3 regions of the Pseudoalteromonas sp. '520P1 No. 423' genome follow, and region 1 is predicted to be linked to each of the others. Evidence: predicted binding sites of a transcription regulator. Region 1 holds the regulator's gene; each other region holds the start of a gene.
What was found. The regulator ArgR, encoded in region 1, controls arginine synthesis, uptake and breakdown. The targets are predictions, from matches to a motif close to ANTGAATANNTATTCANT.
Positions count from the first base shown of each region.

Region 2: PSA_RS12090 (citrate synthase) is a predicted target of ArgR. The motif match lies at 4,332-4,349, and genes of this name have one in related genera.
Region 3: gltB (glutamate synthase large subunit) is a predicted target of ArgR. The motif match lies at 5,762-5,779, and genes of this name have one in related genera.

Region 1 is NZ_BBZB01000001.1:1,135,029-1,143,248, reverse strand. It holds gene rpmA (50S ribosomal protein L27) at 1-106, opposite strand, end outside; gene rplU (50S ribosomal protein L21) at 123-434, opposite strand; gene ispB (octaprenyl diphosphate synthase) at 656-1,627, shown strand; gene mdh (malate dehydrogenase) at 1,799-2,731, opposite strand; gene argR (transcriptional regulator ArgR) at 2,965-3,432, shown strand; gene PSA_RS05210 (Dyp-type peroxidase) at 3,499-4,395, opposite strand; gene PSA_RS05205 (ABC transporter ATP-binding protein) at 4,466-5,512, opposite strand; gene PSA_RS05200 (iron ABC transporter permease) at 5,505-7,154, opposite strand; gene PSA_RS05195 (extracellular solute-binding protein) at 7,219-8,220, opposite strand, start outside.
Region 2 is NZ_BBZB01000001.1:2,658,652-2,666,871, forward strand. It holds gene PSA_RS12065 (2-oxoglutarate dehydrogenase E1 component) at 1-728, opposite strand, end outside; gene PSA_RS12070 (succinate dehydrogenase iron-sulfur subunit) at 824-1,540, opposite strand; gene sdhA (succinate dehydrogenase flavoprotein subunit) at 1,551-3,320, opposite strand; gene sdhD (succinate dehydrogenase, hydrophobic membrane anchor protein) at 3,321-3,668, opposite strand; gene sdhC (succinate dehydrogenase, cytochrome b556 subunit) at 3,659-4,036, opposite strand; gene PSA_RS12090 (citrate synthase) at 4,454-5,740, shown strand; gene PSA_RS12095 (aminotransferase class V-fold PLP-dependent enzyme) at 5,877-7,094, shown strand; gene PSA_RS12100 (SufE family protein) at 7,110-7,526, shown strand; gene PSA_RS12105 (TonB-dependent receptor domain-containing protein) at 7,627-8,220, shown strand, end outside.
Region 3 is NZ_BBZB01000001.1:2,991,569-2,999,788, forward strand. It holds gene PSA_RS13645 (FAD-dependent oxidoreductase) at 1-1,174, opposite strand, end outside; gene gltB (glutamate synthase large subunit) at 1,185-5,642, opposite strand; gene PSA_RS13655 (Grx4 family monothiol glutaredoxin) at 6,180-6,524, opposite strand; gene PSA_RS13660 (Fe-Mn family superoxide dismutase) at 6,714-7,295, shown strand; gene PSA_RS13665 (PrkA family serine protein kinase) at 7,524-8,220, shown strand, end outside.

The sequences.
Region 1 (8,220 bases):
TGCTACCAGCAAGAACTGACTCACCACCGTAACGTTTAACACCTAAACGTTTGCTTTCTGAATCGCGACCGTTACGAGTACTACCAGCTGCTTTCTTATGTGCCATTTTTCCGTACTCCTAATTAAGCGTTGATGCTTGTGATTTTAACTTCAGTGAACCACTGACGGTGGCCCATTTGCTTACGAGAATGTTTACGACGGTTAAATTTAACTATCTTAACTTTCTCGCCACGACCGTGAGATACGATCTCAGCAGAAACCTTGCCACCAGCAACAAAAGGTGCGCCGATTTCAATTTTTTCGCCATTTGCAACTAAAAGAACTTTATCAAATTCAACAGATGCACCTGTTTCTACGTCTAATTTTTCAAGACGGATCGTTTGACCTTCAGTCACACGATGCTGTTTACCACCACTTTGGAAAACCGCGTACATAATTAACTCCGTTGTGCGCCCTCAAATCGGCGCAACTAATATATTTTTCAATGGTCGCGAATTCTACGGTAAATTTAAATAACAAGCAAGCCAAAGTTCAATAAAAACACAAATATAAATAAAGTCATATTTTTGCAAAAATTAAGCTATTAAGAGAGGCCATTTATTATGTATAATTGCGGCCAAAATAACCATCACATTAGAAGCAGGTTTCAAGCTCAATGGATATAAAAACTATCCAGGCGTTAACTGACAACGACATGCATAACGTAAATCAACTGATTTATGCACAAATGCAATCTGATATCGCCTTAGTTAACCAATTAGGTCTATATATAGTTAATAGTGGTGGTAAAAGAATTCGCCCTATGTTGAGTATTATAGCAGCAAAAGCATTTGGCTATAAAGGTGATAAACATATTACCTTAGCAACGATCATAGAGTTTATTCATACGGCAACTTTGTTACATGATGATGTTGTAGATGAATCTGATTTAAGACGTGGTAACCCAACAGCAAACGCTGAATTTGGTAACGCCGCAAGTGTATTAGTTGGCGACTTTATCTATACCCGCTCATTTCAGTTAATGATCAATTTAGAAAAAATGTCTGTTATGAAGATTTTATCTGATGCAACCAATGTTATTGCTGAAGGTGAAGTCCTTCAATTAATGAACTGTAACGACCCAGATACGACTGAAGAAAGTTACATGCAGGTTATTTATAGCAAAACTGCAAAACTGTTTGAAGCGGCTACACAACTTTCAGCCATAATCACTGAACAAGATGAAGCAACAGTAGAAGCTATGAGACTTTACGGAATGCATTTAGGTACAGCATTCCAGCTTATTGATGATGTACTAGATTACAATGCTGATCAAGATACTTTAGGTAAAAGCATTGGTGATGATCTTGCTGAAGGCAAACCAACACTTCCGCTTATATATGCCATGCAAAAAGGTACACCTGAACAAGTAGCACAAATAAGACAAGCGATTGAAAAGTGTGATGGCATGGATTATCTAGACGATATTCTTGCTACTTTAGCGCAAACTAAAGCCCTTGAATTCACAACTCAAAAAGCTGAAGAAGAAGCACAAAAAGCAATTAACTGTTTATCTATTATTCCTGATAATGAATATAAACTTGCATTAGAATCTCTTGCTCGCTTGGCTGTGGCACGTAATTCATAAATAAATTTCTACGCAATCTTTATTAAAGCCACTTAATGGCAAAAGAAAAAGAGATAACATTGTTATCTCTTTTTTAATACCTAAATACATTTAAGCATATAAATTACAGCAATAAAAAAGGGTGATATAAATATCACCCTTTTTCTATAATAGCATTGCAAAGCAAATCTATTAAGCCATAAAATCAACACCTTCTTGGATGTCTGATTTTAAAGTTGCTAACATATCATTTTTAGCTTGCTCTTCAAACGCGCTTAATGCACCGTAAGAAAGAATCTCTTCAACACCGTTTTTACCTAAACGTACTGGGTGTGCAAAGTATGGCGCATCGCCATTCTCAACAGCTACATATGCGTAATCGACAACATCTTCACCTTTTAGGCCTTTAACTAAAGACATACAAAAACGAGCTGCTGCTGCGCCCATAGAAAGTGTCGCTGAACCGCCACCCGCTTTAGCGTTTACAACTTCAGTACCCGCATTTTGGATACGAGGAGTAAGTGTAGCAACTTCTTCATCAGTGAAAGTAGCACCTTCAACTTGTGAAAGAAGTGGTAAAATAGTCGTACCAGAGTGGCCGCCAATTACAGGTACTTTAACGTCAGCAACGTTTAAGCCTTTAAGCTCTGCAATGAACGCTTCTGAACGGATCACGTCAAGAGTTGTGATACCAAATACACGGCTAGCATCATAAGTACCCGCTTTTTTGAATACTTCAGCAACAATTGGCACAGTACCATTAACTGGGTTAGTGATAATACCTACTAAAGCTTTAGGACAGTTAGCAACAATGCCTTCTGCTAAAGTTTTAATAATACCAGCATTAACATTGAAAAGGTCAGCACGGTCCATACCAGGCTTGCGCGGCATACCTGCTGGGATTAATACAATATCAGCACCAGTTAAAGCATCACCTAGGCTATCAGCACCAAAGCCAGCTACTTTAACGTCAGTTGGGATGTGAGATAAATCTACAGCAACACCAGGAACAACTGGAGCAACATCATAAAGAGATAATTCTGAACCTGCAGGTAACTGAGTTTTTAACAATAAAGATAGAGCTTGACCGATACCACCAGCGGCACCTAAAACGGCAACTTTCATTTGTATTCTCCGAAGATTAAAGAAGGGTAATTAATTTCGCCCATAAAGATAAAGAAAATCTCTCCTAAAGACAAATGAAACCCGCAATTATTAAGCAAAGTTTCGACTATAGTTGTAAATAATTTCAATTTAGACCATTTTCAAGCATTACCGATGAAAATATCGGCTCTAATATAGGCTTGATCGTAAAATTTGTGTAAACTTTACAAAACCCGTTCAAAAAAAGTTACGTGATGCAAATTCAAGATAAACAAGAAGCTTTAGTTAAAGCCTTTAAAGCATTATTAAAAGAAGAAAATTTTGGTTCTCAAGGTGAAATCGTTGATGCTTTAAAAGATCAAGGTTTTACAAATATTAGCCAAAGTAAAGTTTCACGTATGCTGAGTAAGTTTGGTGCTGTAAGAACGCGTAATGCCAAACAAGAAATGGTTTATTGTTTACCTGCTGAAATGGGTGTGCCAACTGCCAAAAGCCCTTTACGACAACTAGTAATTGATATCATGCATAACGAAATGATGATCATCATACGAACGAGTCCAGGAGCAGCACAATTAATTGCGCGATTACTTGATTCATTAGGTAAAGCAGATGGTGTATTAGGCACAATTGCAGGCGATGATACTATTTTTATAGCACCAGCAAAAATATCTGAAATTGATGTCACGTTAGAAAAAATCAAAAACTTATTTGAAACTGTATAGATCAACTTCTCATTTCGATTAGGAGCACTAGCAAACTTTAAATTGTGCTCCCTGCTTCATTTATTTTTATAAAGCGTTTAAAAAATCAATTGATGGCGCAAAAAATGAAGCCCCCATATCTGCTTGAGTAAAATCAAGCCAAGCATCATAACTGTGTGCATCCCCTAATCGCGCTTTAGTCAATACCTCAAATGCATCACCATCATTACTACAAGTAACTAATAACATACCTTGCTCATGCATATCACCATATGGCATGCCCTGATGTAATAATATAGGTTGGCCAAGCTCATTCTTTAATTCAATTTTATTTGCGTGACTTGAGGCATTGACAGGCATAATTAACTCATTATCTAAACGTGTACGTCCAATTACCTGTTCTTGCTCAGTAACCGATAACTTTTGCCATTCAACTAAATTATGGCGATAGCGCTGCACATGGATATAACTCCCTTGCGCAAACTCACAATCGTTTGCGACTAAAGCCATATTCATTTTAGTGCGCCCTCTTGGTGTATCACCACCATATTTAAAACCATTAAAATCACGGCCATCTAAAAAGCGAAAACACTTAACTTGATCAACAAGCTCTACATCAGATGAAAATAAAGAAAGTATATTTGATGCAAACAAATGAATAACATCTAATCTATCAGATCTAATTTGAATCAATAAATCAACTGGCTGACTCGGCATTGCATGTTCATCATGACTTATATGCGGAAAGCTTTTTAAGCCACTCGGGAGTGATGAAGGATATAAATGCGGCCAATATTGCGCGCCTATCGCAACCATACTTGAAAGCATCGCTTCTGAAAATTGCTCACTGTACTCTTCTTGTAATGCCGTAATTTTTCCAAGCTTATTTTTTATCGCATCATCATGGCCATCTAATACATTAAAAAAAAGGTATAGGCCATGTAGGTTTGCTTCAGCACAAACACCTGATTGAGCTTGGGGCATTAAAGTTCCTAAATATAAGTAATACCAATAAAGAGATTTTCACTAACTTAATAGAGTTGGTATAAATCGACTAATTTATAAAAAAGTTTACTGGATGTGGCAAAATATTCAAGTTAACTTGATCGCCATGATTAAACTCACCATCATCAGTTGATGCTATTTCAATCTCTTGTTCTAAAATATTAATGCGATAAATATAACGCGTTCCCATAAAACGCTTACTTAATATCGTTACACTATGATCTGTTTTACTAGTGCATTTAGATTTTAAGCTAATATACTGGGGTCTAATATATAAAACGCCTTGGTCATTATCAGCATTAACATCTTGAGTTGATGTTACAGCCCCCAAAGGTGTTTTGAAACTCAGTTCACCTTGATATTGCGCATCGATATAAATTCCTTGCCCTAAAAATTCTGCAACCATTTTGGCTTTAGGTTGGTAGAATAACGCTTTTGCAGTGCCCTGCTGAATAATCTTACCTTCATTCATGATCGCCAGCTGATCTGCAAACGCAAACGCTTCATCTTTAGAGTGAGTAACAAAAATAGCAGATACTTGCTGATCTTTTATGATCCGACGAATATCTTCAATTAACTGAAATCTTACTTGATGATCTATATTCGAAAAAGGTTCATCTAATAACAATATACTTGGTTTATATGCAAGCGCTCTGGCAATTGCGACTCTTTGTTGTTGGCCACCAGATAACTGATGCGGAAAACGCTCACCAAAACCTTTAAGCTTAACCAAACCCAACATTTCATTAATGCGCTCTGAGTTAGCCTTTTTATCTTTACTTAATAAACCATAACCAATATTTTGACTAACGGTTAAATGGGGAAATAAAGCATAGTCTTGAAACATCATGCCAATATTGCGCTTTTCGGGTGCAATACAAGATTTGTTATCATTGAATGTTTTATTTGATATTTTAATCAAACCTGAAGCCGGTTCAATCAAACCTGCCACAGCTTTTAATGTTGTTGTTTTGCCACAGCCACTGGCACCTAACAAACAAACGATTTCATTTTTTTCTATCGTCAAAGATAGATTATCAATCACTTTATTACCTTGATAATCAAAGTTTAACTTTTCAATCAACAAATCACTCATTAGCGGTTTCTTCTTCTAATTTAGCACTTTCCATAGAGCTGGTAATAAAATACAAAGGTAGTAAACCTACCAAAACAATAAATAATGCAGATATTGAAGCTAGCTCCAACTGCTCATCGCTCACATATTGAAAAACATGTGTTGCTAAAGTATCAAAGTCAAAAGGCCTTAATAGTAACGCGGCTGGTAGCTCTTTCATACATTCAATAAAAATCAGCAAAGCAGCTGTTAACATGCCTCTGCGTAATAATGGGAAGTGTATCTTAGAGAGTGTTTGCCCCGGTGTTTTACCCATAGAGCGACTCGCCATATCTAATGAGGGAGAAATACGCGAAAAACTCGCTTCTATTGTGCCTTGAGATATTGCATAAAAACGTACGACATAAGCGAGCGTGATCGCAACTAAGGTACCACTAAATATCAGTCCGGGCTCTTCCATAAACGGCCTTACAAATTGATTAACAGCATTATCTAGTAAGCTTAAGGGTAATAATACTGCAATCGCTAATACGGTACCGGGTAGCGCATAACCCATGCTTGCCATTCGACCAGGAATTAAATCTATTGATTTTGTCGACAAGCGCTGATTAAAAACAACAAATAAACTCAAAGCAACACAAATAAAACTGACAATAGATGCTAATTTTAAGCTTTGCCAAGCATATAAAAAGAATTCGCTATTAAAAGCCTGATCAAAATAACTGATGGCATAACTCACTAATATTGAAACAGGAATGAAAAAAGCAAATAGCAGCACCAAACAACAAAATGAAGTTGCTAAAAAACCATTGCGTTTAGACAACTTATAAAGCATGGCATCATTATTAACCCCACCTCTTTCATGTACAGCTTTATTACGTCGGCTAAAGCGCTCAATGCTTAAAAACATAAATACAAATAACAGCATAATACCTGATATTTTTGCAGCGGCTGTTAATGAGTAATATCCAAACCAAGTATCATATACTGCTGTTGTTAACGTACTAACAGCGAAGTAATTTACAGTGGCAAAGTCAGCCATTGTTTCCATGGCAATTAAAGCAAGTGCTGCAACAATAGAGCCCCGAGCTAAAGGTAAAGAGACTTTAAAAAAGCTTTGTATCGCGCTATAACCCATTAGTTGACTTGCTTGTACAAGTTTAAATGATTGCTCTCTTAATGCAGTTTTAAAAATCAAAAATAAATACGGATATAATACCAAGGCAATCATCACAATAGCGCCCGGCAGTGTTCTTATATCAAAAAACCAATAATCATCTGGATTTTGCCAACCAAAGGTATTTCGCAACCAAATTTGAATCGGACCAGCATAATCGAGTAAATCAGTATAAACATAAGCGATGATATAAGTTGGCATTGCCAAAGGCAGCATTAACGCCCATTCAAACTGCTTTTTACCAGGGAAATCACAATAAGCAACAAGCCAACCTAAAGGCAAAGCAATTAAAGCGCTTAATGCTAATACACCAAAAATCAGTACAAATGTATTATAAGTGTAATCCCATAAAACGGTATTCCATAAATGATCAAATACATCAGGATCGGGAATGAGAGATTCAAAAATAAGAAATATAAGCGGAAGAGTTAAAATAATTCCGGCAGACCAAGCAATGACCTGCCATCGAGAAATTGAAAAACGCATTGATACCTTTGAAATGCTACGAGTTTAAAGCAGTATAATACTTTAAACTCGCATATTTAATTAGTTATAAATCAAATTTCACTTCATCAATTAATTTTAGTGCTAACGTGCGGTTTTCACTGATTTTATCAAGTGAAATTGCATCTTCTGAGAATTTTCCCCAAGAAGCGACCATATCTGATAAAGCAACACCTGATTTAACAGGATATTCCATATTTAATGAAGCATACATTTTTTGTGCTTTTTCATCACTCATAAATTCAATTAATTTCAATGCATTGGCTTTATGCTTAGTATATTTACTTAAAACGACACCTGACACATTAATATGAGAGCCTCGATTGGTTTGATTTGGGAAATTAATAAATACAGAATCAGCCCACACTTTTTGTTTAGGGTCTTGCATCATTTTACCAAAGTAATAACTATTACCTAACGCGATATTACATAAACCTTCTTTAACTGCTTTTACTTGTGCACGATCATTTCCTTGAGGTTTACGCGCTAAATTAGCTTTAACACCTTGCAACCAAGTTTTTGTTTCTTGCTCACCATGATGGGCAATCATAGAGGCTATTAAACCTAAGTTATACGGATGCTTACCAGAACGAGTACATAACATGCCTTTATATTTAGGATCGGCTAAGTCTTCGTATGTCAGTTCCGGTAACGCACCTAAACGCTCTTTAGATGAATAAACATTACGTACACGCTTAGTTAAAGCAACCCAATTGCCTTGAGCATCTTTAAATTGACCAGGGATGTTTTTATCTACAGTATCGCTTTGAATTGGCTGTGTTAGATCTGCATTTTCTAACTGTAATAAAGCACTAAAGTTTGAAGTCAGTACTAAATCGGCAGGAGTATGTTTACCCTCACGCTTCATTCGCTCAATAAGACCTTTTTTTGCAAATACCACTTTTGTTTCAATTCCGGTTTCTTTAGTGAACTCATTTAAAATAGGCTCAATCAAAAATGGTTGGCGAAAAGAATAAACATTCACTACCTGTCCACTTGCTTTTTCCTTAGTATTTTCGGCAGTTGTTTCAACCTTGTTTTCTGATGG
Region 2 (8,220 bases), 1.5 Mb from region 1:
TTTAACATTGGGACTAAAGAATCACCACCTTCAAGTGAGAAACGTTTAGCACCTGGGAACTTCGCACCTAAATATTTTTCAAGACCATCAGCTGCAGTTAATCCTTGAAGGATACGTAGCTTATTTTCTTTAGTAAAGTTGGGTGTAGACTGGACCGACTCAAAACGCTGTTGTAACCAACGCTTTTCTTCTGTCGAAGTGATGTGCATATATTCAACACCAATAGAACCACAGTAAGTAGTTTTTAGTGCTTTATATAGCTCACCTAAAGGCATGGTATCTTTGCCGATGGCAAAAGAACCTACATTAAATTCGCGGTCAAGGTCTGATTCTGATAGGTCGTGATGAGAAAGTTCTAACTCACGAATTTTATCTCGTTTCCACAGGTTTAGTGGATCAAGATTGGCACTTTGATGGCCTCTGAATCGGAATGCATTAATCAGTTGAAGTACTTTAACTTGCTTCGCATCACCTGCTCCACCTGTCGCAACAACAACTTCTTTATGCTTGTTTTTTGCAAGCGTTTCAAATTGTGTTCTGATATCTGAGTGTTTAGTCTCAACATCAACACCATCTACTTTTGGTAAATGGTCGAACACTTCACGCCATTCATTTGGCACCGAAGTCGCATCATCTAAATACGCTTCATATAAGTCTTCTACATAAGCAACGTTGCCGCCATTCATGTGAGACGAATCTAACCATGCCTTCATTACACCTTCGTGCATTTATAAGCCCTTTTCTTCTAGCGCAGAAATAGTTAAACACAAAGATAGCCATAAGATTGATATATGGCTATCTAAATATTGTTAAATCTGGTTACTTAGATAGAACGGTTAAGTAACATAGATTTGATATTACCAATAGCCTTTGTTGGATTAAGGCCTTTTGGACAAACACTGACACAATTCATGATCCCGTGACAACGGAAAACACTGAATGCATCATCAAGATCTGAAAGACGTTCTTCAGTTGCTGTATCGCGAGAATCCACAAGGAAACGATACGCATGAAGAAGACCTGCAGGTCCGATAAACTTATCTGGGTTCCACCAAAATGATGGACAAGACGTTGAACAACATGCACATAAGATACATTCGTACAAACCATCTAGCTTGTCACGTTCTTCAATAGATTGAAGACGCTCTCTTGCTGGCGGGTTCTTTTCATCATTGATCAAATAAGGTTTTACTTTTTCGTACTGTGTATAGAATTGAGTCATATCAATTACTAAATCACGTACTACAGGTAAGCCTGGTAATGGACGGATCACAATCGCTTTATTGCCTCTTTTTAGAGTCGATAAAGGTGTGATACATGCTAAACCATTTTTACCGTTCATGTTAAGACCATCAGAACCACATACACCTTCACGACATGAACGTCTAAAAGATAAAGTTGGATCTTGTTCTTTTAACTGGATTAATGCATCCAGTACCATGATATCGCTACCATCTTGAAGTTCAAGAAAGTATTCCTGCATACGTGGCGCTGTATCTACATCAGGATTATAACGATAGATCGAAAATGCTAATTTCATCGAACAGCTCCTAGTAAGTACGTGCTTTCGGTGGGAAAGCTTCACGGTGTAAAGGTGTCATATTAACATTTCGCGTTGACATTTCTTCTGTATCTGGACTGTAAATTGTGTGGCATAACCAGTTTTTATCATCGCGCTCAGTAAAATCTTGACGGGCATGCGCACCACGAGATTCTGTACGGAAGTTTGCAGCTTTAGCTGTACAAAATGCAGTTTCCATTAGGTTGTCTAATTCAAGACACTCAATACGTTGCGTGTTAAATTCTGTAGACTTGTCGTCAAGACGTGCATGTTGTAAACGTTCACGAATTTCAGTTAGCTCTTTCATACCTTGTGCCATAGCATCACCTTCACGGAATACCGAGAAGTTTAATTGCATACATTGCTGAAGGTCTTTTTTGATTTGAACTGGATCTTCACCTTGACCAGATTTAGAAGACTCCCAACGGTTAAAGCGTGTTAATGCTGCTTCAACGTCTGAATCTGCATGATCAGATACTTGAGTATCATTTAGGTATTCACCTAAGAAGTTACCTGCAGCACGGCCAAATACAACTAAATCAAGTAATGAGTTACCACCTAAGCGGTTTGCACCATGTACAGATACACATGCAATTTCACCAACAGCAAATAAACCGTCAACGATTTTCTCATTACTATTATTATCTACAGAGACAACCTGGCCATTTACATTACATGGAATACCGCCCATTAAGTAATGACATGTTGGTATTACTGGAATTGGTTCTTTAACTGGATCAACGTGTGCAAATGTACGAGATAAGTCACATACACCTGGTAGACGTTTTTCTAGTGTTTCTTTACCTAGATGATCAAGTTTAAGTTTAATATGTGGACCCCAAGGACCATCACAACCACGACCTTCACGGATCTCAGTCATCATTGAACGTGCAACAACATCACGGCCAGCAAGATCTTTTGCATTAGGAGCATAACGCTCCATAAAGCGTTCGCCATCTTTATTTAAAAGATAACCACCTTCACCACGACAACCTTCAGTAACAAGTGTTCCAGCACCCGCGATACCAGTTGGGTGAAACTGCCACATTTCCATATCTTGCATTTGAATGCCAGCACGAAGTGACATCCCAACACCGTCACCAGTATTAATGTGTGCATTAGTCGTAGAAGCAAATATTCGGCCTGCACCACCTGTTGCAAGAACAGTTGCGCGAGACTTGAAGAATACAACTTCTCCAGATTCAATATCAATTGCAGTACAACCTACAACAGCACCCTCTTGATTCTTAACTAAATCAAGTGCATACCATTCAGAGAATACGTTTGTTTTATTTTTTACATTTTGTTGGTACAAACAATGAAGTAAAGCATGACCAGTACGGTCAGCTGCGGCTGCTGTACGAGCCGCTTGTTCGCCACCAAAGTTTCTTGATTGACCACCGAATGGACGTTGATAGATAGTACCATTTTCAAAACGAGAAAAAGGTAGACCCATCTTATCTAATTCGATAATTGCTTCTGGACCAGTTTTACACATATATTCGATAGCGTCTTGGTCACCGATATAATCTGAACCTTTAACTGTATCATACATATGCTGTTCCCAATGATCTTCATGGCTGTTACCTAAAGCAACAGTGATACCACCTTGAGCTGAAACTGTATGAGAACGTGTAGGGAAAACTTTAGAAATCAATGCACAACTTTTACCTGATTCTGTGATTGCAAGCGCTGCGCGCATACCCGCACCACCAGCACCAATTACAACCGAGTCAAATTCACGAACAGAATATTTCACTTACACACCCCACAATACAAATAAACCAACTGCAACATACACAAAAGACATCATATTTAAAACGAAACCTAATAATGAACGTAATTTTGCACATTTAACGTAATCAGTAAGCACTTGCCATAAACCAATTTGTGTATGGATCATCATGCTAACTAAAGCTGCAAGTGTAAAAACTTTTACCGCTAAGTTTGAAAATAATCCCTGCCAAGCCTCAAATGTGACTTGCGGAGTTGTTAAGAAATAGCCAATAATGAATAACGAATAAGCCGTTAAGATTAATGCCGTTGCACGTAAAGATACATAATCTTGTACGCCATTACGTTTTAGAGATGCTTGATTTACAACCATATCCATACCCCTGCCATTGCTGCTGCTACAACCCAAAATAAAATTGAGATTGTTGCGCTACTATTGCCTGATTCAAGTTCTTCCCAGTATCCCATATCCATAATGATATGACGGATACCACCAATGATGTGATATGCCAACACTGTGACAGTACCCCACGCAATGAATTTGGCAACGACCCCACTAAATAGGCTCTTGACGAATTCAAAACCTTCTGGTGATGAAAGAGACTCTGACCAAGCCCAAATTACAAATGTTAAAGCAAAAAACAATGCTACACCTGTGATACGGTGTAAGATTGACGCTATAGCAGTTGCTGGCATAGAAATAGTCGATAGATCGAGATTTACAGGTCTTTGTTTTTTCACAGTTACTTGCCCATCTGGCCCATTTAGGACCCAACTATTGTTTTTATACACCCATCTAATTTTATTTGATTTAATAAATTTAAATGGAACTATCAAAATAAACAAACCTATTATGATGACGAGCCAAAATAGGTACTACACGTTTACTTCAGACGCAGTAGGTTTAATTCATTTGAATAAACCTTACATAGTATATATTCCCCCTGAAGATTTTACAATTTTTGTTTAATTAGAATGCCTTGCAAATTGGCCGTTAGTATACTATTTAATCTTTTCAGAATAGATATCATATTTTTTTGCATTAATTTTCATTAATATTGACTTTTATCCCCATTTATACGTTAAAATGAAACTAATTTGCTTAACAATAGACTTAAAATCATAACAATTGATTTGTTATAACAGGAGATGATTTAGATGGCAGACAAAAAAGCAGTACTTCATATCGATGGCCAAGAACCAATTGATTTACCAATTTATTCAGGCACAGCTGGTCAAGATGTAATCGACGTACGCTCATTAGGTGCTCACAACCATTTCACATATGACCCAGGCTTCATGTCTACAGGTTCTTGTGAATCAGCTATCACTTTCATCGACGGCGCTAAAGGTGTGCTATTACACCGTGGTTACCCAATTGATCAACTTGCTGAACAATCAAACTACCTAGAACTTTGTTACTTGCTTTTAGAAGGCGAGTTACCAAGCAAAGAGCAAATGGATAGCTTTGAAAACGAAATCACAACAAATACAATGATGCACGAAAAAATCGGTGCATTTTTCCAAGGTTTCCGCGTAGATGCTCATCCAATGGCTATGCTATGTGGTGTTGTTGGTGCTTTATCTTCATTTTATCATGATGATTTAGACATTACTGATCCAGAGCAACGTAAACGTAGTGCTGTAAAGTTAGTTGCTAAATTACCAACTATTTCAGCAATGGCATACAAGTACACAATTGGCCAACCATTTGTTTACCCTAAAAATGATTTAAGCTACGCAGAAAACTTCTTACATATGATGTTCTCTGTACCTGCTGAAGAATACAAAGTAAGCCCAGTTCTTGCAAAAGCAATGGACCGAATCTTCATGCTTCATGCTGATCACGAACAAAATGCATCAACTTCTACAGTACGTATCGCTGGTTCTTCTGGTGCTAACCCTTATGCATGTATTGCTGCTGGTGTTGCTTCACTTTGGGGTCCAGCTCATGGTGGTGCAAATGAAGCATGTTTAACGATGCTTGAAGAAATTGGTACAGCTGATCGCATAGAAGAATATGTTGCTAAAGCGAAAGATAAAAATGACCCTTTCCGCCTAATGGGCTTTGGTCATCGTGTTTACAAAAACTTCGATCCACGTGCAACAGTAATGCGTCAAACATGTCATGAAGTTTTAAAAGAGCTAAATATCCAAGATCCTTTACTAGAAGTAGCAATGGGCCTAGAGAAAATTGCTTTAGAAGACCCTTACTTCATTGAAAAGAAACTTTACCCTAACGTAGATTTCTACTCAGGTATCATCTTAAAAGCAATCGGTATCCCAACAAGCATGTTCACTGTTATCTTTGCGATGGCACGTACTGTTGGTTGGATTTCACATTGGGATGAGATGTTATCTCAACCAGGTCAAAAAATTGGTCGTCCACGTCAAATGTATACTGGTTATACTAAACGTGACTATACTGATGCTGCTAATAGATAATTATTAGTTAAAATTATTAAGGTATATCCAAGATGTACCTTAATTTATTGTTCCACTCAAAACCAGTAATGCACCTCGCTTTTTTTTTACAAATCGTTTAAAATGCCGCCCTCCTTTTGCAGTTTGATTTTATAAAATGTTTGATATAGATAATATAAGAAATGAATTTCCTATCTTAAAACAAATAGTTAATGAAAAACCTCTTATATATTTTGATTCTGGTGCAACCAGTCAAAAACCCCAAGTTGTTATAGATTCTCTTAAACATTTTTATACTAATTCTAATTCTAATGTGCATAGAGGCATTCACACCTTGGGCGATCGTGCGACAATAGCCTATGAAAATTCACGTAATAAGCTAGCCAATTTTATTAATGCGCAAGCTAAAGAGATTGTATGGACTAAAGGCGCAACAGAGTCTCTAAATTTATTAGCTCATGGTTTATCAAACATCTTAAAACCAGGTGATGTTATCTTGATCAGTGCGTTAGAACATCATGCTAATATTGTTCCCTGGCAACAATTATGTGCCAATACAGGCGCTATTTTAAAGGTTATTCCCCTTGATGAGTCATCTCAAGCTATAGAGCTAAACACAGCTCAGCAACTTATTGACCTTCATAAACCAAAAATATTGAGCATTTCTCATGCTTCAAATGCGCTAGGTAATATTCAGCCTATTACAGATATAATTAAGTATTCTAAAAAATACAAAACAGTGACGGTTATTGATGGTGCGCAAGCTTTTATGCATCTCAGGCCAGATATGATAACACTCGACTGTGACTTTTATGTTTTTTCAGCCCATAAAGCCCTTGGACCGACAGGTTTAGGTGGTTTATATGGTAAATATGAACAGCTAAACGCGTTACCCGTGTATCAAACTGGCGGGGAAATGATTAAATCTGTCAGTTTTGAAGAAACAGTTTTTGCTCAAGCTCCAGGAAAATTTGAAGCAGGAACACCAAATATTTCAGGTGTTATTGCATTTGGTTGTGCCATAGATTATATGAACAAAATAGATTTTAATGAACAAAAAACATACGAAAATGAGCTTTTCGTATATTTACAGCAACAACTTGAAAATATTTCAGGTATAGAGTTATATGGTGATCTAGTACAAAATATCGGCACAATTAGTTTTAATTACAAAAATGAGCACCCATTTGACATTGCAACTTTGTTAGATCAATACGGTATTGCAGTTAGAGTTGGTAGTCATTGCACACAACCTTTAATGAAGAGCTTAAATATAGATGGCACAGTGCGTATTAGTCTCGCTTTTTACAATACGAAAAACGAAATACAACAATTTATAACTCATCTAAAACAATGTCTTTCTTTATTAGATTAACAGGCCTCCAAGAAAATGAATGAATCCTATATACAGTTTAAAAACAAAATAATACAAGCAGGTTCTTGGCAAGAAAAATACCGTGAAATAATGCTATTAGGTAAAAAATTACCTGCGTTGCCATCAGAACTAAAAGTAGACAGTGCATTAGTTAATGGCTGTGAGAGTAATGTCTGGCTATATATGGATTTTAATAACGAAGAAAACAAATTATTAATTATCGCAGACTCTGATACTAGAATTGTAAAAGGGCTTGTTAGCATTATTTTATATTTATATTTAGATTTAACGCCCATTGAAATTATATCAATTGATGCAAATAAAGAGTTCGAAGACATGTCTCTTTTAAAACATTTAAGCCCTTCGAGAGGCAATGGTATTAAAGCCATTTTAAATGCGATTCAAAGCCAAGCTCGCTTAATGAGTAAATAAAATCATTTATACATAATTTGAAACAGTTTTACCTAAATCTGAATGTACAAATCAGTTACAATTGTAAAATATGTTTCAATTATGCAGTTTATACAACCTCATGAATTTAAAAGTCCCATTTAAACTAAAATCAAGTTTAATTAGTCTCTTAATGTTACCTTCTTTGCATTCTGTTGCAAATGAATCAAATGTATTAGTTAATTCATCTTCTTACCCTTCTTCATTTTTCATGCAATATCACCCTCAAAATGCCTACGATATGATAGATAGGTTACCTGGGTTTTCGTTCGACGGAGGCTCCAATGATCGTGGCTTTGGTGGTAACGCAGGCAATGTTTTAATTGATGGGTCACGACCTACATCTAAATCTGGCGGCCTAAGAGGTGCTCTGATCCGTATTCCCGTAGAGCAAGTAGAAAAAATCGAAATAATCCGTGGCGGTAAAGGCTCCAGTGAAGTAGCAGGCCAATCGATCATAGCCAATATAATAAGAAAAAAAGATATTACTTCAGGGACTTGGGCTTTAAAAGCAAGAAGGGCAGCCGATGGAGACTTAAGACCTAATATAGAAGCCGCTATTACAACACAAATAGGCCAATGGGATACCGCTTTCGATACTGATATCGGTGGCTGGGTGGGTTATAGAGATGCAGTCATTGAAGATAAAGAACTCGATGATCATGTAAATAAAACT
Region 3 (8,220 bases), 1.9 Mb from region 1:
CAGCTTCAAGTGTGTGTTCAGAACCTGGTACTACTTCAGCACGACGGCGATCTTTTTCATCGGGTTCACCAAGTTGTGTTTTAACCATTTTAATGCCAGATACTTTTCCTTCAGCGTTGAGTTCAATCCCTAAAGGTTGAAGATTAAACATAAAGTTTACACCTTCTTCTTGAGCATTTTTTACTTCACGCTTGGAACCTGGCATATTCTCCTGATCACGACGATAAGCACAAATCACTTCAGTTGCCTCTTGACGAATCGATGTTCTAACACAATCCATCGCGGTATCACCACCACCTAAAACAACGACCTTTTTACCCGCCATATCGACATATTCGTCGGCTGTTTTTTCGTATCCCATTACACGATTAGTATTTGAGATTAAAAATGGCAAGGCATCATATACGCCTGGGGCATCCTCATTTTCTAGACCCGCACGCATATTTTTATAGGTACCAACACCTAAGAAAACAGCATCATAATCTTGTTCTAATTGACTCATGCTAATGTCTTGGCCAATTTCTACGTCTAAACGAAACTCAACACCCATTTCTTCAAATATTTCTCGACGCTTTTGCATCACACTTTTTTCAAGCTTAAATGATGGAATACCGAACGTTAATAACCCACCAATTTCAGGGTGGCGATCATAAACAACAGGTTTTACACCATTGCGAATTAAAATATCCGCACATGCTAAACCTGCAGGACCAGCGCCAATAACAGCGACTTTTTTATCACAAAAGACTACATGTGACATATCAGGCTTCCAACCCATTTCCAGTGCCGTATCAGTAATATATTTTTCGATATTACCTATGGTGACGGCACCAAAATCTTCATCTATAGTACATGAACCTTCACATAGTCTGTCTTGTGGACATACGCGACCACATACTTCAGGCAGACTATTAGTACGGTGAGATAAATCAGCAGCCTCTAAAACACGACCACTTTTAATAAGTTTTAACCATTGTGGAATATAGTTATGAACCGGACATTTCCATTCGCAGTAAGGATTTCCGCAATCTAAACAACGATCGGCTTGTGAATCCACTTGTTTTTTCGAAAATGGTTCATAAATTTCTACAAATTTCTTTTTACGTGTTGATATTGGCTTTTTACGCGGATCAACTCTTTGCACATCTATAAATTGGTAAACATTATTTGGCATCAAAATTCTCCTATTGCGCCTGAACTCTTAATTCGGCACTACTTCTTGCACGATGACCTAATAAGCTACTTATATCACTAGATTTAGGTTTAATTAAACGGAATTTTGATACGTAATTCTCAAAATCTTCTAAAATCATTTCTGCTCTACATGAACCTGTTTCATCTAAATGCTCAGCAATCAGACCACGTAAATGTTCATGATGGATCGTTAGGGTTTCCATCTCAACTATCTCTACGAGTTCAGAGTTCATGCGTTTTTCAAAATCTTTTGCTTCATCTAACACGTATGCAAAACCACCCGTCATACCGGCACCAAAGTTAATGCCTGTCACACCGAGTACACACACAATTCCGCCAGTCATATATTCACAACCGTTATCACCTAAACCTTCAACTACAGCAATAACACCTGAATTACGTACGCCAAAACGCTCTCCTGCACGGCCTGCCGCTAATAATTTACCGCCAGTTGCACCATATAAGCAGGTATTACCAAGAATAGTTGCTTCGTGTGAATTAAATGCTGAACCAACAGGAGGCCGTACAACTAATTTACCGCCAGTCATACCTTTTCCTACATAATCGTTGGCATCACCTACCAAGGTCATATCTAAACCGCCAGTATTCCATACACCAAACGATTGCCCTGCAGTACCGGTCAATTCAATATGTATTGGTGCTGATGCCAGACCTTGATTACCGTGTTTTTCAGCAATATAACCAGATAACATAGCGCCAACTGATCGATCAGTATTACAAATAGCAGATCTGAGCTTTAAGCCAGACTTATTATCAATTGCATCAGTGGCTTGTGCTAATAATGTTTCATTTAACTGGCCACTATAATGAGAGATATTTTCAGCCGAGTTATATAAAGTTTCACCAGATTTATTATTTGGCTTAGCAAGTAAACCTGACAAATCAACTTTACTTTGTTTAGATGTTTTACCTTCTAATACTTCAAGTAAATCCGTTCTACCAATTAAATTAACTAAACGTGTTATACCTAAACTTGCCATGATTTCACGGGCTTCTTGTGCGATAAATTTAAAGTAGTTCATCGCCATTTCAGGTAAACCGTGATAATGATCTTGGCGTAACTTTTCATCTTGTGTGGCAACACCGGTTGCACAGTTATTTAGATGACAAATTCTTAAGAATTTACAACCAAGAGCGACCATAGGACCAGTACCAAAACCAAAGCTTTCAGCACCTAAGATAGCCGCTTTAATAATATCTAAACCAGTTTTTAAACCACCATCAGTTTGTAAACGTATTTTATGTCTTAAACCATTTTCAACTAACGCTTGCTGTGTTTCAGCAAGGCCAAGCTCCCAAGGGCTACCTGCATATTTAACCGAGGTTAACGGACTTGCCCCTGTACCACCGTCATAACCAGAAATTGTGATCAAATCGGCGTAAGCTTTTGCAACACCTGTTGCGATTGTGCCGACACCTGGCTCAGATACTAATTTAACCGAAATCAAAGCTTGTGGATTAACTTGTTTTAAATCAAAAATAAGTTGCGCTAAATCTTCAATTGAATATATATCGTGATGCGGTGGAGGTGAAATTAATGTCACTCCCGGCACAGAAAACCTTAATTTTGCGATATAAGGCGTTACTTTATCACCAGGTAATTGCCCGCCTTCTCCTGGTTTTGCACCTTGTGCAACTTTTATTTGTATAATATCGGCATTACGTAAATAGTGTGCTGTTACACCAAAACGCCCTGATGCAACTTGTTTGATACGAGAATTTTTTACCGTACCATAGCGCTTAATATCTTCACCGCCTTCACCTGAATTTGAACGACCACCTAAGGTATTCATTGCAATAGCAAGTGCCTCATGCGCTTCAGGAGATAATGCACCTATGCTCATCGCAGCAGAATCAAAGCGTTTATATAATTCGGTTGCAGGTTCAACCTCATCAATAGCAATACTGTGTTCAGATGTATTAAGTGTTAATAAATCTCTAAAAGTTGTTGCTGGACGGTTATTAACTAAGTCCGCATATTTTAAATAATCAGCATAATCACCTGATCTCACTGCAGTTTGTAATGTACCAACAACATCAGGGTTATACGCATGATATTCACCATCATGAACATATTTTAACAAGCCACCATGATCTAAAGGTTTACGTTTGATCCATGCCTTACGAGATAAATTAGTTAAATCTTGTTGAAAATCACTAAAATCAGCGCCTTGAATACGGTTGCTTACGCCTTTAAAACATAAATCAACAATTTCATCTGCTAGACCGACTGTTTCAAATAACATAGAGCAGCGATAACTTGCAATGGTACTAATACCCATTTTTGACATTATTTTATAGAGCCCTTTATTTATTGCATTTCTATAAGATACAAATACTTGAGCATCATCTTTATTAATAATATTATCACGCACCATTTTTGCAAGAGATGCAAAAGCTAAGTATGGATAAATGGCTGTTGCACCAAACCCTAATAAAACAGCAAACTGATGTGGGTCACGACATGAACCCGTTTCAATAACAATATTAGTATCACAACGTAAACTATTATCTACTAATCGTCTTTGCACGGCGCCAACAGCCATAGCTGCAGGAATAGGCAAAGTCTCTTTGGTAATATTCCTATCAGATAAGATAATTAAAACTGTACCATCTTTTGCCAATTGCTGAGCTTCATCACAAATACGCTTTACCGCAGATTTTAAACCTTCACTTGGCAAGTAATTAAGATTAATCGTTGCATTTGAATAATGCGCCTGATCTTCAGTTACTAATTGCTCAATGTCAGAACACATCAATACAGGGCTATCAAACTGTAATCGCTGGGCATGGCCAGTTGTTTCATTAAATACATTTTGTTCACGACCTATGCAAGTCGCAAGAGACATAACATGGTTTTCACGTAAAGGATCAATCGGTGGATTAGTTACCTGTGCAAATTTTTGACGGAAGTAATCAAATAAAGAACGATCTTTGCTTGAGAGCACAGCAAATGGCGTATCGTCACCCATAGAGCCAGTCGCTTCTTGTCCGTTTTCACCCATAATACGTAAAGCTTGATCTAATTCTTCATTAGAGTAACCAAACATTTTTTGATATAGATGTAATTGTTCATCATCCCATTTGCGCGCGCTATCAAGTGCATTATCCATTTTCTCAAATGGCACTAAACGTTTTACATTTTTTTCTAACCAGTCTTTATATGGATGACGAGATTTAAGATCTTGATCAATTTCATCTGATTGCCAAACTTTACCATGTAAAGTATCAATAACCAGTAATTCACCAGGTCCTACTCTGCCCTTTTCAACAACTTCATCAGGAGAATAATCCCAAATACCAACTTCTGAGGCTAATGTCATAAAACCATCTTGCGTAATAACATATCTTGCTGGACGAAGACCGTTTCTATCTAAGTTACACGCTGCAAAACGGCCATCTGACATCACAATACCCGCAGGACCATCCCAAGGTTCCATATGCATAGAGTTAAAGTCATAGAATGCACGTAGATCATCATCCATAGCACGGTTTTTTTGCCATGCAGGTGGTACTAACATGCGCATAGCACGGAAAATATCCATGCCACCAGCTAAAAATACTTCTAACATATTATCTAGTGATGAAGAGTCGGAGCCTGATTCATTAACAAAAGGCGCTGCTGAATTTAAATCTGGCAATAAAGGAGATGAAAATTTATATTCTCTTGCTCTTGCCCACTGACGGTTTCCTTCAATGGTATTAATTTCACCGTTATGTGCTAAATATCTGAAAGGTTGCGCCAACGGCCAACGCGGTTGAGTATTGGTTGAAAACCTTTGGTGGAAAACACAAATCGCAGATTGCATTCTCATATCAGCTAAATCCAAATAAAAATTTGGTAAGTCAGCTGGCATAACTAAGCCTTTATAGATAGTTACTAAACCAGATAAACTCGCAAAATAAAAATCTTTATCAAAATCTATTCGTTTTTCTATTCTTCTACGCGCGATATATAAGCGGCGCTCTAAATCTTTTGGACGCCAACCTTCAGGGGCACAAATAAATACTTGCTCAAATCTAGGTAATTGCTCTATTGCTATAGGGCCTAAACTCGCAGTATCTGTGGGAACTTCTCGCCAACCAACAATTGATAAAGTTTCTTTTTCTAGTTCTTCATCAATAATAGCGCGAGTGCGAGTTGCAATTTCTGAATCAAGATTTAAAAAAACCATGCCTATAGCGTAATTTTTACCTAAATGCCAATCATTTTCTTGTGCGATTGCACGAAAAAAACTATCAGGTTTTTGTAATAATAAACCACAACCATCGCCCGTTTTACCATCTGCGGCAATACCGCCACGATGTTGCATTCTATCTAAACCAGTGATGGCTGTACGTACTAATTTATGACTTGGTTGCCCATCTATATGAGCAATTAATCCAAATCCACAGTTATCTTTTTCGTATCTTGAGTCATATAACATGTATGTCCCCCTCCCCTTGCTATTACTAGAGTTTGAAAATGCGACGTGCTCACTTTTAAATAAAAGGAACTCTAGCAGACAGTAAAATTAACCATAAAATCATACATAGTCAAACATTTTGTGCATATATATTCATGACCATGAATATTTTTCACAACGGCCAATCGAACAATAAATTTAACAAACTCATTAAATACAGTGAAAATACCACCATAATTTTTATGACACTGGTGTCATATTGTTACTTTTGCAAATGAGATTAATTTGCAATATACGTTTACGTAAACGTAAGTTGGGTAGATTATGAATAGTTATGCATGGTAATACCAATTACCCTAATGGGATTATTTAAGCTATAAACAACATTAAAATCATTTTGAAATGCACAGAATAATCATTAATACTAAAACGCATAATTGGAATGAGATTGATTAAAGATTGCTTTATAGGTGCTAGTTTTTGTGTGGAGTTTGAAGAAATAAAATAGAGGCATAAAAAAAGCGAGCCAAGCTCGCTTTTCCATATGAATAAAGTTAATTATTCTGCAGAATCATCTTCTGTTTTATATTTCGCAGCAGTTTCTGTAATTAAAGGCTGTAATTCACCTTTTTGGAACATTTCAATTATAATGTCACACCCACCAACTAATTCACCATCAACCCATAACTGCGGGAATGTAGGCCAATCTGCATATGCTGGTAATTCAGCACGAATATCAGGATTTAGCAAGATATCAACATAAGCAAACTGTGCGCCACAAGACATTAAAGCTTGTGATGCTTGAGATGAAAAGCCACAGTTTGGTAATTTTGGTGAGCCTTTCATGTAAAGAATAATTGGATTTTCAGAAATCTGTTGTTTAATTTTATCTATGGTTTCCATCTACAACCTCAAAACGCTTAAAATTGACTACAATAAAATGTATTTAAAATAGTACTTTATTTGCACTATTAATAAAAAAGTAACTTAATCATGAGTATATTAACATTGCTGTTTATTAAAACTTGAGTAAAATACTCAGGTATTGTAACACAAAGCAATTGTACTTAACAAAATACCATGGAGAATAAAATGGCATTTGAACTACCGTCACTACCATATGCAATCGATGCACTTGCACCGCATATTTCACAAGAAACTTTAGAATTCCATCACGGAAAACACCATAATACTTATGTTGTTAAGCTTAACGGATTAATCGAAGGTACAGATTTCGCTAATAAATCATTAGAAGAAATCGTGTGTTCTTCAGAAGGCGGCGTATTTAACAACGCAGCACAAATCTGGAACCATACCTTCTACTGGAACTCACTTGCTCCAAATGCAGGTGGCGCACCAACTGGTGCAATCGCTGATGCAATTAATGCTAAATGGGGTTCTTTTGAAGAATTCAAAGCTGCATTAAATGATAAAGCTGTAAATAACTTTGGTTCAAGCTGGACTTGGTTAGTTAAACTTGCTGACGGTTCTCTTGATATCGTAAATACTTCAAATGCTGCAACACCATTAACTGAAGATGGCGTAACACCTATCCTTACTGTAGATTTATGGGAACATGCTTATTACATCGATTACCGTAATGTGCGCCCTAACTACTTAAATGGCTTTTGGGCATTAGTTAATTGGGAATTCGCAAATAAAAACTTTGCTTAATTTCAATTTTTATAGATTTAAAGGCACTCTTTGAGTGTCTTTTTTTATGCTTGCTAAGAAATCATTCAATTAATGAAGTTTCACCCTTTATTGCAAAAACATCAATAATTACAATTCTATAGTAAAATTTTTCTTTAAAAATCTTCACTTTATTTCATAACACCGACTACGCTTAAAGTAGAGCTATTCATTTTAAAAGTGTTTTTGTAATAATGATTGGAGGTCCATATGACAATATTTGATCACTACCAGGCCAGATATGAAGCGGCCAAAGAAGAAGAATATAGTATCTCTGAGTTTTTAGAGATTTGCCGAAATGATAAATCCGCATATGCCAGTGCCTCAGAAAGATTATTAATGGCCATAGGCAACCCTGAAATGGTTGATACATCTCAGGATCCAACTTTAAGTAGGATTTTTTCAAATCGTGTTGTTGCGCGTTATCCAGCTTTTAGCGAATTTTATGGTATGGAAGATGCTATTGAGCAAATAGTCTCTTACTTAAAGCATGCAGCGCAAGGTTTAGAAGAGTGTAAACAAGTACTGTATTTATTAGGACCCGTTGGTGGCGGTAAGTCTTCATTAGCTGAAAAGTTAAAATTTTTAATGCAAAAAATGCCAATTTATTGCATTAAGGGATCACCTGTAAATGATCATCCTTTATCTTTATTTGATGCCCTAGAAGATGGTGAGTTATTAGAAAAAGAATACGGCATAAATCAAAGATATTTAAAAACAATTATCTCACCATGGGCAGCAAAACGACTTCACGAATATAATGGTGATATTAGCCAATTTAAAGTAGTTAAGCGCTACCCTTCTATTTTAGATCAAACTGCAATCGCAAAAACAGAGCCTGGTGATGAGAACAATCAAGATATAAGTGCCTTAGTTGGTAAAGTTGATATTAGACAACTAGAGCATT